DNA from 3 places in the Sphingomonas sp. BK481 genome. Region 3 is predicted to be linked to each of the others. Evidence: riboswitches for the same ligand, from Rfam matches in the RefSeq annotation. Region 3 holds a riboswitch; each other region holds the start of a gene.

Region 1 (6,928 bases), on a different contig from region 3:
TCCTGTTCGGGCTGGGGTTCGACACCGCGACCGAAGTCGCGATCCTCGGCCTGTCTGCAAGCCAGGCGGCGGACGGGCTGTCGATCGGCACGGTGCTGGTGCTGCCGGTGCTGTTCGCGACGGGCATGGCACTAGTCGACAGTGCCGACGGGGTGGTGATGCTCGGCGCGTATGAATGGGCGTTCGTGAAGCCGATCCGCAAGCTCTATTACAACATCACGATCACGCTGATCTCGGCGATCGTCGCGATCGCGATCGGCGGGATCGAGACGCTCGCGCTGCTGGCGTCGAAGCTCGGCCTGAGCGGGGGCGTGTGGGACGTTGCTTCGGCGCTGGGCGAGAATTTCAACGGGCTGGGCTTTGCGATCATCGCGCTGTTCGTGGCGTGCTGGGTGCTGAGTTTCGCGATCTACCGGTGGAAGCGGTTCGACGAGATCGAGGTGGTGCGGGGGTAACGAGCAGCGTCGTCATCCCCGGCTCGACCCGGCGCCCAGAGCCAATCACCGGATCATGCGTGGCCCTGGATCCTGACTTTCGTCAGAATGACGGAGGTCAGGTGCATTGGCACAGTCACGAAACTCCTCTAAACCCAACCCCGAGGTTTGGTTTTACCGAACCTCAACAGATCGCGCCGGTGCCCTTCGGGGCTTGAATGGGAATGCGGTGCGGGAGCTTTGCCTCCCAATGCCGCGGCTGTCCCTGCAACTGTAAGCGGTGAGCGAGACGCACAGGCCCCCGATGCGGGGGCAGCCACTGGGTCACGGGACCTGGGAAGGCGTGCATCGAGCTTCGACCCGCGAGCCAGGAGACCTGCCAGCGTCATGGTCGCTCTTGCCTTGATCCAGGGGATGGTCGCGGCACGGTACTCCGTCTGAGCGACGAACGCGTGCGGCCGTCAGGTCGTGCGCGCGTGTGGCTGCGGGCGTGCGTCCGTCCGTGGCTGTCGTTCCGACGCCCGGAGAGTATCGCATGACCGACCCCCAGCCGAGCCTGGCCAAGATTCCCGTCACCATCGTCACCGGGTTCCTCGGCGCGGGCAAGACCACGCTGATCAGCCACCTGATCCGGAATGCCGGTGGCCGGCGGCTCGCGGTGATCGTCAACGAATTCGGCACGCTCGGCATCGACGGCGACATATTGAAGGGCTGCGCGATCCCCGATTGCCCGGCCGAGAATGTCGTCGAGCTCGCCAATGGCTGCATCTGCTGCACCGTCGCGGACGATTTCATCCCGACCGTCGAGACTTTGCTCGCGCTCGACCCGCGGCCCGACCATATCCTGATCGAGACGTCGGGGCTCGCTTTGCCCAAGCCGTTGCTCAAGGCGTTCGACTGGCCCGCGATCCGGTCGCGGATCACGGTCGACGGGGTGATCGCGCTGGCCGATGCGGAAGCGGTCGCCGCGGGACGGTTCGCGCCCGATCTCGCCGCGATCGAGGCGCAGCGCAGCGCCGATCCGAGCGTCGATCACGAGACGCCGCTTGCCGAGGTGTTCGAGGACCAGCTCGCCTGTGCGGATCTGGTACTGCTGACCAAGGCGGATCTGGCGGGCGAGGCGGGGGTCACCGCGGCGCGCGCGGTGATCGCGGCGGAGTCCGCGCGCGTGCTGCCGGTGATCGCGCTGACCGACGGGGTGATCGATCCGCGCGTCGTGCTGGGGCTGAACGCGGCTGCGGAGGACGACATCGCGGCGCGGCCGTCGCATCATGATGGCGCTGACGATCACGAGCATGACGATTTCGACAGCATGATCGTCGAACTCGGCGAGATCGCGGACCCGGCGGCGCTCGCCGCGCGGATCGAGACGCTGGCGCGCGACGCGGACATCCTGCGCGTGAAGGGCTATGCCGCGGTGACGGGCAAGCCGATGCGGCTGCTGGTGCAGGCGGTCGGGGCGCGGGTGCGGACGCAATATGACCGGCCGTGGCGCGCCGACGAGGCGCGGCAGACGCGGCTGGTGGTGATCGCCGAGCATGACCGGATCGACCCTGCAAGGATCCGGGCCGCGCTTCAGGGCTGACGGCGATGCACGTCGTCTTCCGCGAAAGCCACGGGCTGGAGGAAAGCGCGGTCCCGCAGGACCTGGCGCAGAGCCCGGCGGATCTCGTCGTCCTGTCCTTTTCGGACGGGGATCTCGGCGCGTTCGCGGCCGGGTGGCGGCGTGCGGCGGCGAGTGGAAGCCCGCTGCCGTCGCTCCGGCTCGCCAACCTGTCCGCGCTCGCGCATCCGCTGTCGGTCGATACCTATGTCGAGCGGACGCTGAGCGGGAGCGGTGGGGCGAAGGGGATCGTGATCCGGCTGATCGGCGGGCGGTCCTACTGGTCCTATGGGTTGCAGCAGGTCGAGACGCTGGCGCGGGCGTGGGGGATCGCGCTGGCGGTGCTGCCGGCCGACGGGCGGATCGACGCGCGGCTCGATGCGGCGTCGACGGTGCCGGTGTCGACGCTGCGCCGGCTCGCCGCGCTGTGCGACGATGGCGGCGCGGTCGCGGCGCAGGCCGCGCTGGCGCAGATGGCGCTGGCGGCGGGGCTCTATGCCGGGCCGGTCGCGGGGGTGAAGACGGTCCCAGAGGTCGGCGGCTGGCAGCCGCGCGACGGGGTGACGTGCCCGGCGGCGTTCGCGATGACCGCGACGCGGCCGCGGATCCTGCTGATCTTCTACCGCTCCTACCTGACCGCTGCCGATCTCGACCCGGTCGAGGCGCTGCATGCCGGGCTGAGTGGGGCGGGGTTCGACGTCGTCGGGCTGTTCGCGCCGTCGTTGAAGGCGCCGGGCGTCGCGGGGTGGCTCAAGCGCTGGGTCGTCGCGCTCGCCCCGGCGGCGATCGTCAACGCGACCGCCTTTTCGGGCCGCGGCGTTGACGACACATCGCCGCTCGACGGAGCAGGTGTGCCGGTGTTCCAGGTCGCGCTGGCGACGTCGGACCGTGCCGCCTGGGCGGGATCGACGCGCGGGTTGTCCCCCGCCGACCTGGCGATGCACGTCGTCCTGCCCGAGGTCGACGGACGGCTGTTCGCAGGCGTCGCGAGTTTCAAGGAGGACGGCGTCCGCGACGACGCTCTCGGCTATGCTCGGCGCGAGCACCGGGCTGACCCCGAGCGGATCGCGGCGATCGTCGCGCGCGTCACCGCGTGGGTGCGGCTGGCGGAGCGGCCGGTCGCTGACCAGCGGCCCGCGGTCGTGCTGTCGACCTATCCGGGCAAGGACTATCAGATGGCGCATGCGGTCGGGCTCGACGCGCTGGCATCCGCCGAGGCGATCGTCGAGGACCTGGCGGCGGCGGGTTACGCGACCGGCGGCGCGGCGCCCGAAGCGCTGGCCGGGGCGCTGGCGACGGGGCGGATCGCGTGGCCGGTCGCGGCGTATCGTGCGGCACTTGGGGGCCTGCCGGCCGTGTTGCGCGATGCGCTCAAGGAAAGCTGGGGCGCGCCCGAGGACGATCCGGCCTGTATCGACGGCGCGTTCCAGTTCGCGGGCGTCGAGCGGGGGCGCGTGGTGATAGCGCTCCAGCCCGAACGCGGGCGCAGTGCGGCGCGGGTCGGGGAGTATCACGACCTGTCGCGCTGTCCCTGCCACGCCTATGTCGCCTTCTATCTGTGGCTGCACGCGCGCGGGACCGATGCGCTGATCCATGTCGGCGCGCACGGGACGCTCGAATGGCTGCCGGGCAAGGCGGTCGCGCTGTCGGGGGAATGCTGGCCCGAGGCGCTGACCGGGGCGATGCCGGTGCTCTATCCGTTCATCGTCAACGATCCGGGCGAGGCGGCGCAGGCACGGCGGCGGATCGGCGCGGTGACGATCGGCCACGTCCCGCCGCCGGCCGCGACGACGCGCAGCGGCGCGGGCCTGGGGCGGCTCGAATCTTTGCTCGACGAGTTTTCAACAGCCGACGGGCTCGACCCCGCGCGCCGCGACCGATTGCAGCGCGACATCGCCGACGAGGCGCGCGCGACCGGGCTGGCGGCGACGCTGCGGCTCGACGAGGCGGCGAGCCAGGCGGAGGCGATCACGCGGATCGACACGTTCGTGTGCGACGTGAAGGAGAGCCAGTTCGGCGACGGGCTGCACGTCTATGGTCGCGGCGAACAGGGCGAGGCCGAGCGCGACGGGCTGCTGAGCGCGTTGCGGGGCAGGCGGATCGCGGCGGGGCCGTCGGGGTCGCCGTGGCGCGGACGCAGCGACGTCCTGCCGACCGGGCGCAACCTGTATGCGACCGACGCGCGCGCGGTGCCGTCGCGCGCGGCGCATGCGCAGGGCGTGCGGCTGGCCGACGAACTGGTCCGCCGGCATCTGCAGGACGAGGGCGACTATCCGCGCGCGCTGGTCGTCGACCTGTGGGCGTCGGCGACGATGCGGACCGCAGGCGAGGAATTCGCGATGGCGCTCCACCTGCTCGGCGCGGAGCCGGTCTGGGATCATGCGTCGGACCGGGTCACGGGGGTCGAGATCCTGCCGCTGGCGAGGCTCGACCGGCCGCGGATCGACGTGACGCTGCGCGTGTCGGGGCTGTTCCGCGATGCGTTTCCCGCGCTCGGCCAGATGTTCGGGCAGGCGGTGCGCGCGCTGGCGCTACGCGACGAGCCCGGTGACTGGAACCCGTTCGTCGGCGCTGCCGTCGGTGCGCGGGTCTATGGGCCAGAACCGGGTCGCTACGGGCTCGGGCTGGGTGATGCGGGCGAGGCGTATGGCGAGGCGGCGCGGGCGGCGGCGGGTGCGGCGTGGCTGGCGGCGTCGAGCCATGCGCTGGACGGGGCGGGCGACGTCGGTGCGACGCGGTTCGATCCAGCGGGGATCCGCGACCGGGTCGTCGCCGCCGACGCGTTCGTCCATGTCCAGGACCTGCCCGAGACCGACCTGTTGCTCGCCGCGGATTATGCCGCGCACGAGGCGGGGTTCGCGGCGGCGCAGGCGGTTGCCGGGGGTAAGGGCGCGGCGCTGTATCATCTCGATGCGCGCGATCCGGAACGGCCGCGTGCGCGTCCGCTGGATGAGGAGATTGCGCGAGTCGTCCATGCGCGGGCGGCGAACCCGGCCTGGGTCGAGGGGATGATGCGGCACGGGTTTCGCGGCGGCGCGGAGATCGCCGCGACGCTCGACCATATGGCGATGTTCGCGCAGCTGGCGCGGGTGGTGTCGCCCGAGCTGATCGACCTCTATTATGATGCGACGCTGGGGCGCGACGCGGTGCGTGCGTTTCTGGAAAGCGCGAACCCCGCGGCGCTGGCGGCGATGACCGCGCGGTTCGCGGCGCTGCACGCGGCGGGGCTGTGGCCGACGCGGCGCAATTCGATCCTCGCGCAGCTCGAGCTGCCGGCATGAGCGCGTTCGCCGTCAAGGGATGGTGCCCCGATGCGTGGCGGCCGATGGCGGCGGGCGACGGGCTGCTGGTGCGCATCCGCCCGCCGCTCGGCCGGCTGACGCGCGCGCAGACACTCGCGCTGTGTGATGCGGCGATGGCGTGGGGAAATGGCGAGATCGACGTGACCAGTCGCGCCAACCTGCAGATCCGCGGTGTGACCGAGGCGGGCTGGCGGGGGCTGGTCGAGGCGTTGCTGGCGGTCGGGCTGATCGATCCCGATCCGGAGCGCGAGGCGCGCGGCGCGATGCTGGTCGCGCCCGACTGGCGGGACGGGGACGACACGCAGCATATCGCCACCGCGTTGCGCGAGCGATTGGCTGACCTGCCGGTGCTGCCTGGCAAGGTTGGTTTTGCGATTGATGCGGGGCTCGCGCCCGTGTTGACCCGCGCGCCCGCCGATTTCCGGGTCGAGCGCGCGGTGGACGGCAGGTTGCTGGTCCGCGGCGAGGGGCGTGCGGCGGGGGTGGACGTGACGCGCGACACCGCCGTCGACGCGCTGGTCGCGCTGGCGCGGTGGTTCGTCGACAGCGGCGGTGCGGCGGCGGGGCGGATGGCGCGCCATGCGGCGGCCGTGCCGGGGGCCGCGACCTTGGTTCCCGCGCCCACCGCGCCACCGCCCGAAGCCGGGGCGCATCCGCTGGGCGCGGCGGTCGCGCTCGGCTTCGGGCGGATCGCGGCAGTAGAGTTGCGCGACCGGATCGCCGCGGACCCGGTCACGGCGATCCGCGTGACGCCGTGGCGGATGCTGATCCTCGAAGGCGGGGTGGCGGATAGCGCGCGTGACCAGAGCAGCGTGCGCGCCGGGGTCGACGCCTGTGTCGGTGCGCCCGCCTGCCCGCAGGCGAGCGTCGCGACGCGCGACCTCGCGCGGCGGCTCGCTCCGTTGGTTGCTGGTAGCCTGCACGTGTCGGGATGCGCCAAGGGCTGCGCGCGGGCGCGGCCTGCGGACGTGACGCTCACCGGGCGCGCCGGGCGGTTCGATCTTGCCCTGCACGCGCGGGCGGGCGCGCCGCCGCTGCTCGGCGCGCTCGAACCAGCTCAGATTATCGCCCATTTCTCCCAGCCGTCCGGAGCCGCCTGATGCCCTATGCCTATGAGACCGACGGGGCCGCGATCTATCGCCAGTCGTTCGCGATGATCCGCGCGGAGGCCGATCTCGCGCGGTTTGACGCCGAGGAGGAGCCGGTCGCGGTGCGGATGATCCACGCTGCGGGGCTGGTCGCGCTGGCGGGGGATATCCGCTTTTCGCCCGGCTTCGCACGGGCCGCGCGCGCGGCGTTGCGGGCGGGTGCGCCGATCCTGTGCGATGCGCGGATGGTGACCGAGGGGATCACGCGCGCGCGCCTGCCGGCGGACAATGCGGTGATCTGTACGCTGCACACGCCCGAGACGGTCGCGCTGGCGAGAGAAATGGCAACAACGCGCTCGGCCGCGGCGCTGGAGTTCTGGCGGCCGCATCTGGCGGGTGCGGTGGTGGCGATCGGCAATGCGCCGACCGCGCTGTTCCACCTGCTCAATATGCTTGAGGATCCCGATTGTCCGCGGCCCGCGGCGATCATCGGCTGTCCGG
Region 2 (6,928 bases), on a different contig from region 3:
CCTTGTCCTGCGGCTTCAGCGCCCGGTAGAATTCACCCGCCTGGGCAAAGTTGTTGGTCTTGGCGATCGGCTTCGCATCGACGGTCGCATCGATGCCATAAGGCGCGGCGCGGAAGCGGGCATCGGTCGACTTTGCCGCGGTCGCCGCCGGGAAATAATTCACGTCGGACGCGCGGTTGGCGTGGTCGAGCTGGCCGTCCTGATAATTGTTGACGACGCTCGCGAGCGGACGATTGACGGGCAACTGCATCGCATTGGCGCCGATGCGATAGCGCTGCGTGTCCGAATAGGAGAACAGCCGCCCCTGCAGCATCCGGTCCGGCGAAGCCTCGATCCCCGGCACGAGGTTGGCAGGCGCGAACGCCGACTGCTCGGTATAGTCGAAGAAGTTGGTCGGCACCTTGTTCAGCGTCATCTCGCCGATCTTGCGGAACGGCACGCCCAGCCATTCCTTGGTGTCGTCGAAGGGATTATAGTCGAGCTTGGCAAACGCCGACGCCGACATCGTCTGCACCATCAGGTCCCAGACGGGGAAGTTGCCCTTGCCGATCTCGCCATAAAGATCGTCGGTCAGGTAGTTCCAGGTCGCGGTCGCCACCTGTGCCCCGTTCAGGTTGCGCACGCCCTGGCGGCTAATCCAGCGGAACTTGGCGAACACCGTTTCGCCCTTGGCATTCACCAGCTTGAAGGCATGGACGCCGTTGCCGTCCATCGTCCGGTAGGATGCCGGCGTACCGAGGTTCGAATAGACATGCGCGAGCATGTTGGTCGCCTCGGGCGTGGCCGAGAAGAAGTCGAAGAAGCGATTGGGGTCCTGCTTATTCGTCACCGGCGAGGGCTTGAGCGCGTGGATCATGTCCGGAAACTGGATCGCGTCGCGGATGAAGAAGATCGGCAGGTTGTTGCCGACCAGATCCCAATTGCCCTGATCGGTATAGAATTTGGTCGCAAAGCCGCGCGGATCCCGCATGCCCTCGGGGCTGCCCGAGGGGTGGATCACGGTCGAGAAGCGGACGAACACCGGCGTCTGCTTGCCGGGCATGAACAAGGATGCACCGGTGATGCTCGAAATGTCCGCGGTCGCGGTGAACACGCCGTGGGCACCGGTTCCGCGGGCATGGACGACGCGCTCGGGCACGCGCTCCCGGTCGAAGCGTGCGAGCTTCTCGATCAGCGTCGTGTCCTCAAGCAGGACGGGGCCAAGATCGCCCGCCGCCTTCGAGTGGCGGTTCTCTCCGATCGGCGCACCATTGTCGCGGGTCATCTGAGGCGCGGCGGCACTGGCTGAATCACCCTTGGCTTCGACGGTGCCGGCAACCCCGGCCTGCGCCAGCGCGGGCTTGCCGGCGCTGGACGGTGCCGCCGCGGTCGTCATGCGCGTTTCCGCCTGCGTCTCGGCCGGCGCCACCGTCTGCGCGGCGACCGGCTGAATCATGGCACCCGCCGATGCCGCAGCCAGCAGCATCGCCGTCACGGCCTGACGGCTCTTCACGTTCTTCATCTCGATCCCTTAATCCTGCATGCCATCAGCGTGGCATCCCCGCACAGAGCGTGCGGCACCGCCGCCTCCTGATCGAGGACGCGCATCGCGCCAAACGGAGCTTCTGGATCACAGCAATCGAGCAGGACGATCGAGCCGCCATCGCCGTGCTCGCCGGACGATTGCCGAACGATCCTGACCGGGATAGACCGGCGCCGCTGACCTGTTCGATCCGAACAGGACGGCATGATCGCGTCGGTGCCCCGAAAGGGGCTTAATAGGGAACGCGGTGAGGGTGGTTTGCCACCTGAAGCCGAGGCTGTCCCTGCAACTGTAAGCGGCGAGCGCGATGCATTTCGCTTCTTCCTGCAAAGGAAGGAGCAGCCACTGGGCCAGACGTTTCGTCATGAGGGCCTGGGAAGGCCGTGCATCGTGTGATGACCCGTGAGCCAGGAGACCTGCCGGCGTCTGGTCGCTCTTGCCTGGCCCAGGGGGTGGCCGCGGCACGGTACTCCGTCGAGCGACGACGTGTGCGGTGGGGACCGCACGGGCATGCGTGCCGGTCGCAATCGCGTCCGGCTGGCGCGGATGTCGGCCGTTCGCGGGAGGTCCCTGCCGGGTTCGCCAGACGCCCGGGGGATTACCGTAATGCCGTTCCTATTGTCTCGCCTCGCGCTCGCGGGGGCTATCCTGTCGCCTGTCTTCGCAGCACAAGTCCACGCCCAGTCCGTGCCGGATCCCGATACCAAGGACATCCTGATCGTCGGACAGCATGCCCAGGACACGCTAACCACGCCGAATGCGACCGGCAGCCGCCTGGGCCTCACGCCGCTCGAGACCCCCGCGACGCTCTCGGTCATCGACGGCGCCACGATCCGCGCGCGCGGCGACCTGTCCGTGATCGACGCGACGAGCCGCGCACCAGGCATCAGCAACGCCGGCAACCCCGGCAATGGCGGCACCGCACTCGCCGCGCGGGGCTTCAGCGGTCAGGGATCCGTGCTCCAGCTCATCGACGGCATCAGGCTGTTCCCGGCTGCCGGCACGATCACCTTTCCGACCGATCCGTGGATGGTCGAGCGGATCGACATCCTGAGCGGCCCGGCCTCGGTGCTCTACGGCCAGGGCGCACTGGGCGGCGCGGTGAATGTCGTGATGCGCAAACCCGATACGCAGCAGACGCACGTGGAGGGCGAGATCGGCTATGGCTCGCAGGACAGCTTCCATCTCGCGGCAGGCGCAGGGGGGCCGATCACCGAGCGCCTCTCTTACCGCATCGACGGCAGCTATCGCCGATCGGACGGCTATGTCGATCGCGGCCAGTCGCGCAGCCATGCCGTGTCGGGCACGCTGCGCTGGGCGCCGACCGACACGCTCGTCGTCACCGTGCGGAATGATTCTGGCGACCAGAAGCCGATGCGCTATTTCGGCACGCCGCTGATCGACGGACGGCTCGACGACCGCATCCGGGAACGCAACTACAACACCCGCGACGGCGTCATCCGGTACCGCGACAACCGCACCAGCCTGCAGGTCGACTGGACGCCAAGCAATGCGGTCACCGTCAACAACCAGGCCTATCGCCTCACCTCCAAACGCTCCTGGCTCAATCTCGAAACCTATTGCTGGATCGCCGCAGACGGGTTCTGCGCCAACGGCAGCGCCAATACCGGTACGCCCGGCCGCATCCTGCTCACCGACATGACCGGCATCGTCCACGACCAGACGCAGTGGGGCGATCAGGGGAGCGTGACGTTCAGGACGGACGTCGCCGATGGCGTCGGCAACGACCTTGTCATGGGCTTCGACGTCAACCTCATCAAACTGACCTATTCGCACAATTTCGAGTCTGACCCGCAGGTCTCGGAGGTCGATCCCTTCGCGTTCGATCCCGGTCTGATCATCGACACGCAAGGCATCGCACCGCGCTATCGCACGCGCACGACCGAATATGCGGTCTTTGCCGAGGACCGGCTGAAGCTCGGCACGCAGGTCTCGATCGTCGGTGGCGTGCGCTACGAGCGCGACACGATCCGCCGCTGGTCGATCGACTATCCGGGCGGCGTCAGTACCGAGACGTTCGCGCTCGACAAGCGGCTGCACAATCTGACCTGGCGGGTGGGGAGCGTTTATCAGCCGATCCCGACGGTGTCGCTCTATGCGCAATATGCCACCGGCGTGGACCCGCTGGGGACGCTGACCACCTATTCGACCGGGCAGGTGCAGTTCAGCAACGCGGTTGGCGACCAGGTCGAGGTTGGCGCCAAGGCGGTGTTCCTCGACGGTCGCGGCACCGCCACCCTCGCCGCCTACCGCATCGTCAAGAAGCGCCTGCTGGCACAGCTGACCCCGACGAGCCCGGTCGAGCAGGTCGGCCAGCGATCGGCCAAGGGTATCGAGGCTGCGGTATCGCTCGATCTGCCTTACGGTGTCGGGATCGATGCGAACGGCAGCATACTCGACGCGACGTTCGACGACTTCGTCTCCGGCGGCACGCGCTTCGATGGCAATACCCCGCCGGACGTACCCGAGACGCTCGCCAATCTCTGGCTGCGCTGGAACGCGACGCACGCGCTCCAGGCGCGCGCCGGGCTGCGCTACGTCGGACGACGCTATTCGGACAATGCGAACAGCTTCCGCGTCCCCAGCTACACCATGGTCGATGCAACGCTCTCCTATGCGGTGACGCCGCGGCTCGCGGTCGACATCCACGGCTACAATTTGTTCGACCGGGACTATGCGATCAGCACCTACAACAACCAGCAATGGGTCCTCGGCCGTCCCCGCGCGGTCTACGTCTCGCTTCGCGTCGGCTTCTAGCGCGCCCCGCGGCCGGCAGCTGGCAAGGACCCGACAGCGGGCACGGGTCTGCCGCGCACTGGCGAGCTAGCTGGCCGGTCAGCTTGCCACCGAACCGTTGCGTCTTCGGCCATCCAGTTTGCGTATCAAACCAGAGGCTTCGGGATTGACCTGTTGCGGAGAAACCGCCAGCGTTAGCGCTATCATAAAAGAGAGGATGTGCTGTGGAAATTACGCGACGCACCGGGCTGGCGATGCTGACGGGTCTTGCCGTATCGGCCGGCGCCCGTGGGACGGCCGCACCTGCGCCGACCGGCCTGCACGGCATCGCCGCGGCCAAGGGGATGCGGGTGGGATCGAGTTTCGCATGGGGTGCCCCGGGTGCCGATCGCGGCTCGTTCGCGAACCCGGCCTACGCCAACCTGCTCAAGCGCGACTGTGGTCTGCTCGTCGCCGAAAACGAGATGAAGTGGCAGGCGTTGCGACCGAGCGCGACCGCCTTCGACTTCACCCGCTTCGATGCGATGATGGCCTGGGCGGACGCCAACGCACTGCCGGTGCGCGGGCATAATCTGCTGTGGCATCAGCCCAAATGGATGCCGCGCTGGGAAGAAACGCATGATTTCGGCGCGACCCCCGCGCGCGCCGCCAAACGCCTGCTGGTCGACCATATCACGACGGTATGCCGCCGCTATGGCACACGGATCCGCAGTTACGACGTCGTCAACGAGGCGGTCGATCCCAAGGATGCGAGCCTGTACCAGACCGCTTTGTCACGCGCGCTGGGCAGCCCCGAGGCAACGCTGGACCTCGCCTTCCACACAGCGCGCCGCGTCGCGCCACACGCGCAGCTGGTCTATAACGACTATATGAGCTGGGAACCCGGCAACGCCACGCACCGCGCCGGCGTGCTGAAGCTGCTCGAAGGGTTCAAGGCGCGCGGCGTGCCGGTCGATGCGCTGGGCGTGCAGTCTCACCTGGTCACGCAGGGGATCGACGCGCGTGCGACGATCGCCGGGCTCGAGGGCGAGTGGCGCCGCTTCCTCGATGCGGTCACCGCGATGGGCTATGGGCTGGTGATCACCGAGCTCGACGTCCGCGACAACGCACTCCCTGCCGATTTCACGGTTCGCGACCAGGTGGTGGCCGATTTCACGCGCGGCTATCTCGACGTGATGCTCGCCTATCCGCAGCTTCGCGACGTGCTGCTGTGGGGAATGACCGACCGCTATAGCTGGATCGAGGGGTTCGAGCCGCGCAAGGACAAGGCCCGCCGCCGCCCCTGCCCCTATGACGCCGCGTTCAAGCCCAAACCGATGTACATGGCGATCGCCGCCGCGCTTGCTGCCGCCCCGCACCGCACCTGACGCCCGGACAAAAAAAGGGCGCCGCGGTTGTCGCGCGGCGCCCAGGGGGGAGAACGGGAAATGGATCGAAAGGGTCGGCCGCACCGGCAGACCCTTTCGCGCTTATCTGAACGACGCGCGGATCGAGAAGGTGAAGCGGCGATCCGCGATGAACCAGTTGCGCGGCCGCGTCAGCAGATCATCGTTGATCACATATGACGTGCGCGTGATCGAATTGGTCAGGTTGACGCCCTGGAACCCCATCTTGATCGCTGGTGTCACCGCGTAGAAGATCGAGGCGTCGAGCTGCCCGTATTTCTCCGCGTACACCGGAGAATTCGGCACGATCACGTCGCGGATCGTCAGCAGGTTCTTGGACCGCCAGTTATACGCGGCGCGCACCTCCAGCCCGTTACGCTGATAGAAGGGCGCGAAGTTGAACTGGTATTTCGACAACCCCTGCAACGGCAGCCCGCTGGTGTCGACGTTGGAGATGATCCCCGCGGTGACGTTGGGATCGTCGGAGTCGAGATTCTGCTGCGACACGCCCGACGACTTCACGTAGGTGAAATTGGCCGCGAGCCCGAACCCGCTCAGGAACCCCGGCAGGAAATCATAGGTCTGCTGATAGCCGACCTCGAACCCCTTCACGCGACCCGTTTCGGTCGAGTTCAGCGGGGTCGTGATGATCCCGTCGAATGTCGCGCCGTTGTTGGTGAAGCTCTGACGCTGCAGGCTGTTGGTCTGCACGCCGTACAGGTCCTTCTTGAACAGCGACAGCGTGAGCTGGCCGACGTTCGAGAAATACCATTCCGCGGTCACATCGTAATTGTCCGCACGGACCGGCTTCAGAAACGGGTTGCCGACCTGGAAGGTGGCAACCGGCGCGCCGTTGAACAGGATCGTCTGGTCGCTCGTGTTCAGATTGATGTTGTAATAGGACCGGGTCAGCCCGAAATCCGGCGGAGCGACGCTCTTGGTGAACGCCGCGCGGAACTGAAGACCACCGCCCATCGCCAGCTTCACGTTGAAGCTCGGCAGGAAATAGTCGTAGCTCAGCTTGGCGTCGTTGGGCGTCGTGCTGCCGTTCTGGAACGCCGCCGCGGCATCGCGTACGGCTTGCGGCAACGCGCAGAACCGCGAGACCGGCTGCCCGTCGGTCGGCGCGACGCAGCTGAACGACTGTTGCGGGAAGGCGAAGAAGCCCGACGAGACGCGATCCGTCTTGGTGTACCGCACACCGATATTGCCGCTCAGGTTCCAGCCGTTCGACAGGTCGTTGCCAAATCGCGCCATCGCATAG
Region 3 (6,928 bases):
GCGGTCGGGGGGACGACGCAGGTCCGGATCCGCGGATCGGAGGGCAATCACGTGCTCGTGCTGATCGACGGGATCGAAGTGTCCGATCCCTATCAGGGCGAATATGACTTCGGCACGCTGATTGCCGACGAGGCGGCACGGGTCGAGGTGCTGCGCGGCCAGCAATCGGCGCTGTACGGGTCCGACGCGATCGGCGGCGTCATTCAGTATCTCACGCTCAGCGGCGCGGAAGCCCCGGGCGTATCGCTGCGGGCCGAGGGGGGATCGTTCGGCACGTTTTCGGGCGGCGCGCGGGTCGCAGGCGTATCGGGCAATCTGGATTACGCGCTGTCGAGCTCGACCTACCTCACCGACGGCACGCCGACCGCACGGGGCGGATCGCGCGACATCGGCGCGAAGAGCGTCGGCGCGACGGGCAAGCTCAGCTGGTCGCCGATCGACACGCTGAAGGTCACGGGCGTCGCGCGCTACAGCTATACCGACGCCGACAGCAACGACACCGCGTTGAGCGGCCCGCAGTTCGGCACGATCGTCGATACGCCCGGCGCGCGGAGCACGGTCGAGGCCTATTACGGGCTGGTTCGCGCCGAACTCGCGCTGGCGGATGGCCGCTGGACGAATGCGCTCAGCGGCCAGTTTGCCGATACGACACGCCGGGCGCTGGCCGACGATGCCTTGAGCTTTGGCAACAAGGGACGACGGTACAAGGGATCGTTCGAAAGCGCCTTCCGGTTCGGCACCGATCGCATCCGGCATCGGCTGACCGCCGCAGTCGATGTCGAGCGTGAGGAATTCCAGACGCTTAGTCAGGTCCCTTCGGAGTTCGTCTTCACAGGGCGGCGGCACACCGACAATGTCGGGATCGTCGGACAGTATGACGTCGTGATCGACGACGCGCTCGCGATCGGCGGTTCGGTGCGGCGCGACGAGAATAACCGGTTCGACGACACCACCACCTACCGCGCGCAGGCGAGCTATCGCTTTGCGACCGGAACGCGGGTGCGCGGCGCCTACGGGACGGGCGTGAAGAACCCCGGCTACTTCGATCTCTTCGGCTATTCGGACGGTCGTTATATCGGCAACCCCAACCTCAAGCCGGAAAAGTCAAAGGGGTGGGAAGCCGGGGTCGAACAGGCTTTCGGGGGGGATCGTGCGACGATCGGCGCGACCTATTTCGACAGTCGGCTGACGAACGAGATCTTTACCACCTATCCCGCCCCCGACTTCGTCGCGACGCCCGGCAACCGCGATACGCGATCGACGCAGCACGGCGTCGAGGTGTTTGCCACAGCGCAGCCGATTGCGCAGTTGCGCTTCGACCTCGCCTATACCTATCTGAAGGCGCGCGAGGACGGGGGCGTGGAGATCCGGCGCCCCAGCCATATCGGCAGCATCAACATGACTGCGTTCAGTCGCGACGAGCGCGCCTCGGCAACGCTCACCGTCCGGTATAATGGCCGGCAGCAGGACGATGCCTATACCGATCCGAGCTATGTCCCTGTCCGCGTCTCGCTCCAGGAATATGTCCTCGTCAACCTGAACGCGGCGTACAAGCTGACGTCCCGGCTATCGGTCTTCGGTCGGGTCGAAAACCTCTTCGACGAGCGGTACGAGGAGGTGTTCAGCTATGTCGGTCAGGGGCGCGGTGCCTATGCCGGCGTGAAGGCAGCATTCTGATGCGGAGCGAGGCGGAGCACACGGCGCGGATGGCCAAGAAGAAGGTCGTCCAGGACAAGATCGTCGCGGCCAAGACGATCGAAAAGGGCCTGCTTATGGTCCACACCGGACCGGGCAAGGGCAAGACCACCGCGGCGCTCGGCATGGCGGTGCGGATGATGGGGCATGGGCGAAAGGTCGGGATCGTACAGTTCGTCAAGGGTGCGATGACGACCGGCGAGAAGGTCATCTTCGACGCCTTTCCCGATCTGGTCGAATTCAAGCCGATGGGCGAGGGCTTTACCTGGGATACGCAGGATCGGGCCCGCGATATCGCGGTGGCGCGCGAAGGGTGGGACGAGGTCCGCCGGATGATCGCCGACCCCAGCTATGCGATGGTCGTCGCCGACGAGATCAACATCGTCCTGCGCTACGACTATCTGCCACTCGGTGAGGTACTTGCGGGATTCGCCGCGCGACCGGCGATGACGCATGTCGTGGCGACGGGGCGCAACGCGCCCGATGCTTTGGTTGCCGCGGCGGATCTCGTCACCGAGATGGGGCAGGTCAAGCATCCGTTCCGGGGCGGGGTCAAGGCCCAGGCCGGCGTCGAGTTCTAACGGCCGCGGCGAGGACCAGCCGGACGGGGCGTGCGCAACTGCGCCGCGAGGCTTTGCGCGGCCAGCACATAGGCGGGACCTCCGCAGACGGTCCACGCCTCGGGGATGCGCAGACGGGGAATCCCGTCGAGAATCGGATGATGCAGCATTTCGGTGCCCTGATCGGTCACGCGGTCGGTGGCGCTCTCGACGATGAGATAGTCCGGGCGTGCCAGCGCCATCTGTTCGAGCGAGAGCTGCGATAGCGCCGGTTTGCCGAGCCGGGTCGCGAGATTGGCAAGCCCGAGACGCTGCATCAGTTCGTCGACGAGCGTGCCGGTACCGGTCAGGAAACCCCGACGCTGATAATAGGCCGCCGTGCGACCACCTCCCGGCGCGCGCGGCAATCGTGCGAGCGCGGCGTCCATCCGGCGGATCAGCGTTTCGCCGCGATCGCGGTGGCCGATGGCCGCGGCGACCTGACGGACTTGCAACACGATCGCGGCATAGCTGTCCGCGGGGGGCAGATCGAGCGTCGCGACGTTCCGGCCGGCGAGAATGGCCGTGACCGTCTGGCGTCGGAACGGCGAGGCGATCACCAAATCGGGGTGCAGCATCAGCACGTCTTCTGCGCTGCCGCGGCTGACTGGCATGGTACGTGCGGCGTTGGCGGCAGCGGACATGTTCGGATCACGCGCGAACCGGGTGAGCGCGACGATCTGCGCGGGGTCGGCGAGCGCCAGAAGATACTGGTCAGCGCATAGGTTGAGCGAGACGATACGCCGCGGCGGTCGAGGCGCCGCCGCCGCCGTAGTTGCGCCAACGGCAGCGACGATTAGGATGGTCAGGAGATGGCGGCCGCGCATGCGCAAAACCCTGCCGCAGCGGCCGCTTATGCGCTAGGCGGAAATCGATGCGGTGGGATCTGGCACTATGGAACGCGTGACGCGTGCGCGATTGGTCGGTGGCCTCGCGCTGCTTGCGCTGTTGGCCGGCGCTGCGTCGGTCGCGGTGGGGAGTGCGGCGATCCCGCTCGTGCATGTCGTGCGGGCGCTCAGCGGGCAGGGCGATCCGATCGAACGCGCGATCCTGTTCGAACTCCGTCTGCCGCGCGCGATCCTCGGGCTCGCGGTCGGCGCGATGCTGGGGCTTTCCGGTGCAGCACTGCAGGGGTTCCTGCGCAACCCGCTGGCCGAGCCATCGGTGCTGGGCGCGTCGAACGGGGCATCGCTGGGCGCGGTGATCGCGCTGTATTTCGGGCTGGCGGAGCTTCATCCGGCGATGCTGCCGATCGTGGCGATCGCCGGGGCGTTCGCGGCGCTGGGGTTGCTGTTCGTGCTGGCGGCCGGGTCGCAAAGCGCCTTGTCCCTGATCCTCGCGGGGATCGCGGTTGGAACGCTGGCCGTCGCGGGGGTCAGTCTTGCGCTCAACCTGTCCCCGAACCCGTTTGCGGCGATGGAGATCATGACCTGGTTGCTCGGGTCGCTCGAAGACCGGTCGTTCAGCCATGTCACGCTGGCGCTGCCCTGTATCGCAATCGGCACGGTGCTGGTCGCCTCGGACGGCCATGCGCTCGACGCGCTGACGCTCGGCGAGGATGGCGCACGTGCGCTCGGCGTCGATCTGGGCCGGACGCGCATGCGGATGCTGGTCGGGGTGGCGATCGGGGTCGGCGGGGCGGTCGCGGTATCGGGCGCGATCGGGTTCATCGGCCTGATCGTCCCGCATCTCGTCCGGCCGATGACCGATCGTTCGCCATCGGCGATCCTGCTCCCCTCCGCACTGGGCGGGGCCGCATTGCTTACCTTTGCCGACGTGCTGGTCCGGGTGATCCCGACGTCGAACGAACTTAAGCTCGGGGTCGTCACCGCGTTTCTCGGCGTGCCGGTGTTCCTGGTTCACCTCATGCGCGAGCGCCGGCTGTGGTAACCCTCGCCGCGAACTGCCTAAGCGTCTCCCGCGCAGGGCGGGTCGTGGTCGACGACGTCACCTTCGCGGCAGAAGGCGGCGCGCTCATCGGGATCGTCGGCCCCAATGGGGCGGGCAAATCGACGCTGGTCCAGGCGTTGCTCGGGCTGGTTCCCGCTACGGGGGCGATCCTGCTCGACGGCGTTCCGCTGGCGGAACGCTCGCGACGTGAGATTGCGCAGACGGTCGCGTATCTGCCGCAGGGTCAAAGTCTTCATTGGCCGCTGAGCGTCGAGCGTCTCGTCGCGTTGGGCCGGTTGCCCCATCTCGCACCGTTGTCGCGCATTTCTCAGCAGGATCGTGATGCGATTGCCCGTGCGATGGCGGCGGCGGACGTGACCACGCTTGCGGCGCGTGTCGCGACCGAGATTTCGGGGGGCGAGCGGGCTCGGGTCCTGCTGGCACGGGCGCTCGCGGTGGAGGCGCCGGCGCTGATCGTCGACGAGCCGCTCGCGTCGCTCGATCCCGCGCATCAGATCGCAGTCATGGAGATCCTGCGGGCGCAGGCCGCGCGCGGCGTCCTGGTGATCGCCGTACTGCATGATCTGGGGCTGGCCGCACGCTATTGCGATCGCATCCTCGTGCTAGACGCGGGCCGGCTCGTCGCCGACGGCGCGCCTTCGGCAGTGCTGACGCCGGCTCGACTGCGTGAGACCTATGGCGTTAGGGCGTGGTTCGGATCGATCGAGGGCGTACCGGTCGTGGTACCGCTGACGCGTGACAGCGCGCAGGGCGATTGACCCGGGCCGCTCGCCCGGCCTATCCCTCCGACCGCGACAGGTTCCCCGGCGACGGGGATGAAAAGGGAACGGGAGAACCCCGGCTGCCCCTGCAACTGTAAGCGGCGAGCCATCGTGCCATCATGCCATTGGGATCCCGGTCCCGAGAAGGCGGCGCGAAGGGCTGTGACCCGTGAGCCAGGAGACCTGCCTGTCGCAGTCGTCTTTCGTCCGGCCAGGGTGCGCCGAGCGGACGGGGGTAAACCCGCGCGACGACATAACCAGCCTGCGGCCTGTGCCGCGGGCGCGTATGTCATGGGGTTTCAATGCCGAATCTACTGGTTCCCGCCGAAGACGGTGCGGCCGTCGTCGCCTGCAGCACCTGCCGCGCGTCCACCGATGCGAAGGACGATGCCGAGGGCATGCGCGGCGGTGCGAGACTCGTCGCGGCGTTGCAGACGGTCCAGGCGAGTGATCCGCGCTATGCCGGGATTGCGGTCCAGGCGATGCCGTGCCTGTTCGCCTGTCAGGATTTCTGCACCATCCATGTCCGCGGGCCCGCGAAGATCGGCTATGTTCTGGGGCGCTTTACCCCGGATGAGGAGGCTGCGCGCGCGATCCTCGATTATGCCGTGCTGCATGCGGAGAGTGCGGAGGGGCAGGTGCCGTTTCGGCAGTGGCCTGCGGGGATCAAGGGGCATTTCATCACCCGGACGCCCCCCGCGGGCTATGTCGCGCAGTGACGCTGTTCCCCACGGTCGCAGCGTTCGACGCGGCGCTGGAGGCCCTTCCTGAGGCAGACGAAGCCGCGCGGGCTGCGGCATCGCTGCGGCAGGGGCAATTGACCAAGCCGCCAGGATCGCTCGGCCGACTTGAAGACCTCGCGGTCTTCATGGCGGGCTGGCAGGGGCGCGAGCGGCCGCGGTTCGAGCGTGCGCGAGCGGCGATTTTCGCCGGAAATCACGGCGTTGCGGTGCACGGGGTCAGCGCCTTCCCGATTTCCGTAACCGCACAGATGGTCGAGAATTTCCGCCACGCGGGCGCGGCGATCAATGCGCTGGCGGATGCCGTCGGGCTCGAACTCGTCATCGCTGACATCGATCTGGAAACCCCCACGGCGGATTTCACGACGGGGCCGGCGATGGACGAAGCCGCGTGTCTCGCCGCACTCAACATCGGTGCCGACGTCGTCGTGCCGGGACTCGACATACTCGTCGTGGGTGAGATGGGGATCGGGAATTCTACGTCGGCCGCAGCACTGTGTCTGCGTAGTTACGGCGGAACCGCCGCGGACTGGGTTGGGCCGGGGACGGGGGTTGATGTGGCGGGAATCGCGCGGAAAATTGCGGTCGTCGAGGCGGGGATTGTGCGTCATGCTGATTCCCCGCGTACGCCTTTCGAGACATTGCGGCGGGTGGGGGGGCGTGAAATCGTCGCGATCGCTGGCGCGGTGGTGGCGGCGCGGCTGGCCGGGGTGCCGGTGGTGCTCGACGGATATATTTCGTCGGCGGCGATCGCACCGATCGCGGCGGCGTATCCTGGCATTACAGCGCACTGCATTGCCGGGCATTGTTCGGCCGAGCCGGGGCATGAGCGATTGCTTCAAGCGCTGAAACTCGAGCCTTTACTGAGACTTGGGATGCGGCTGGGGGAGGGAAGCGGGGCGGCGGTTGCGGTGGGAGTGATCCGGTCGGCGTTGGCGGCGCATGATGGGATGGCGACGTTTGCCGAGGCGGGGGTGTCGGTGGCGTGAGTGGGGCGTTCCTGCTCCACCTGTTGCGGCATGGTGCGCCTGAACTGACCGGGCGGATGCTGGGGCGGACCGATAGTCCGGTCACGGCGGAGGGGATGGCGGCCTGTTTGGCGAGGGCAAAGTCACTGCATTTCAACACGCTAGTCTCTTCTGATCTCATGCGATCGCAGGCTATTGCGGATGCGATCGGGCGGGAGCGGGGGCTCGCTCCGACGACCGATGCGCGGTGGCGG

What was found. A riboswitch is a leader RNA that binds a small molecule or an ion and turns the genes downstream of it on or off. The one in region 3 is predicted to bind cobalamin.
Region 1: another riboswitch for cobalamin. It lies ahead of cobW (cobalamin biosynthesis protein CobW); the one in region 3 lies ahead of FHY04_RS04770 (DUF1636 domain-containing protein).
Region 2: another riboswitch for cobalamin. It lies ahead of FHY04_RS15105 (TonB-dependent siderophore receptor); the one in region 3 lies ahead of FHY04_RS04770 (DUF1636 domain-containing protein).

What each region holds. Positions count from the first base shown of each region.
Region 1 is NZ_JACIAP010000004.1:215,574-222,501, reverse strand. Features, by position in the region: gene FHY04_RS10130 (HoxN/HupN/NixA family nickel/cobalt transporter) at 1-455, shown strand, start outside; cobalamin riboswitch at 616-833, shown strand; gene cobW (cobalamin biosynthesis protein CobW) at 970-2,019, shown strand; gene cobN (cobaltochelatase subunit CobN) at 2,025-5,318, shown strand; gene FHY04_RS10115 (cobalamin biosynthesis protein CobG) at 5,315-6,439, shown strand; gene FHY04_RS10110 (precorrin-8X methylmutase) at 6,439-6,928, shown strand, end outside.
Region 2 is NZ_JACIAP010000008.1:14,465-21,392, reverse strand. Features, by position in the region: gene FHY04_RS15110 (catalase) at 1-1,501, opposite strand, end outside; cobalamin riboswitch at 1,720-1,961, shown strand; gene FHY04_RS15105 (TonB-dependent siderophore receptor) at 2,129-4,300, shown strand; gene FHY04_RS15100 (endo-1,4-beta-xylanase) at 4,504-5,646, shown strand; gene FHY04_RS15095 (TonB-dependent receptor) at 5,749-6,928, opposite strand, start outside.
Region 3 is NZ_JACIAP010000002.1:181,173-188,100, reverse strand. Features, by position in the region: gene FHY04_RS04795 (TonB-dependent siderophore receptor) at 1-1,677, shown strand, start outside; gene cobO (cob(I)yrinic acid a,c-diamide adenosyltransferase) at 1,677-2,276, shown strand; gene FHY04_RS04785 (ABC transporter substrate-binding protein) at 2,273-3,121, opposite strand; gene FHY04_RS04780 (iron ABC transporter permease) at 3,189-4,184, shown strand; gene FHY04_RS04775 (ABC transporter ATP-binding protein) at 4,178-4,963, shown strand; cobalamin riboswitch at 4,985-5,172, shown strand; gene FHY04_RS04770 (DUF1636 domain-containing protein) at 5,269-5,685, shown strand; gene cobT (nicotinate-nucleotide--dimethylbenzimidazole phosphoribosyltransferase) at 5,682-6,695, shown strand; gene FHY04_RS04760 (histidine phosphatase family protein) at 6,692-6,928, shown strand, end outside.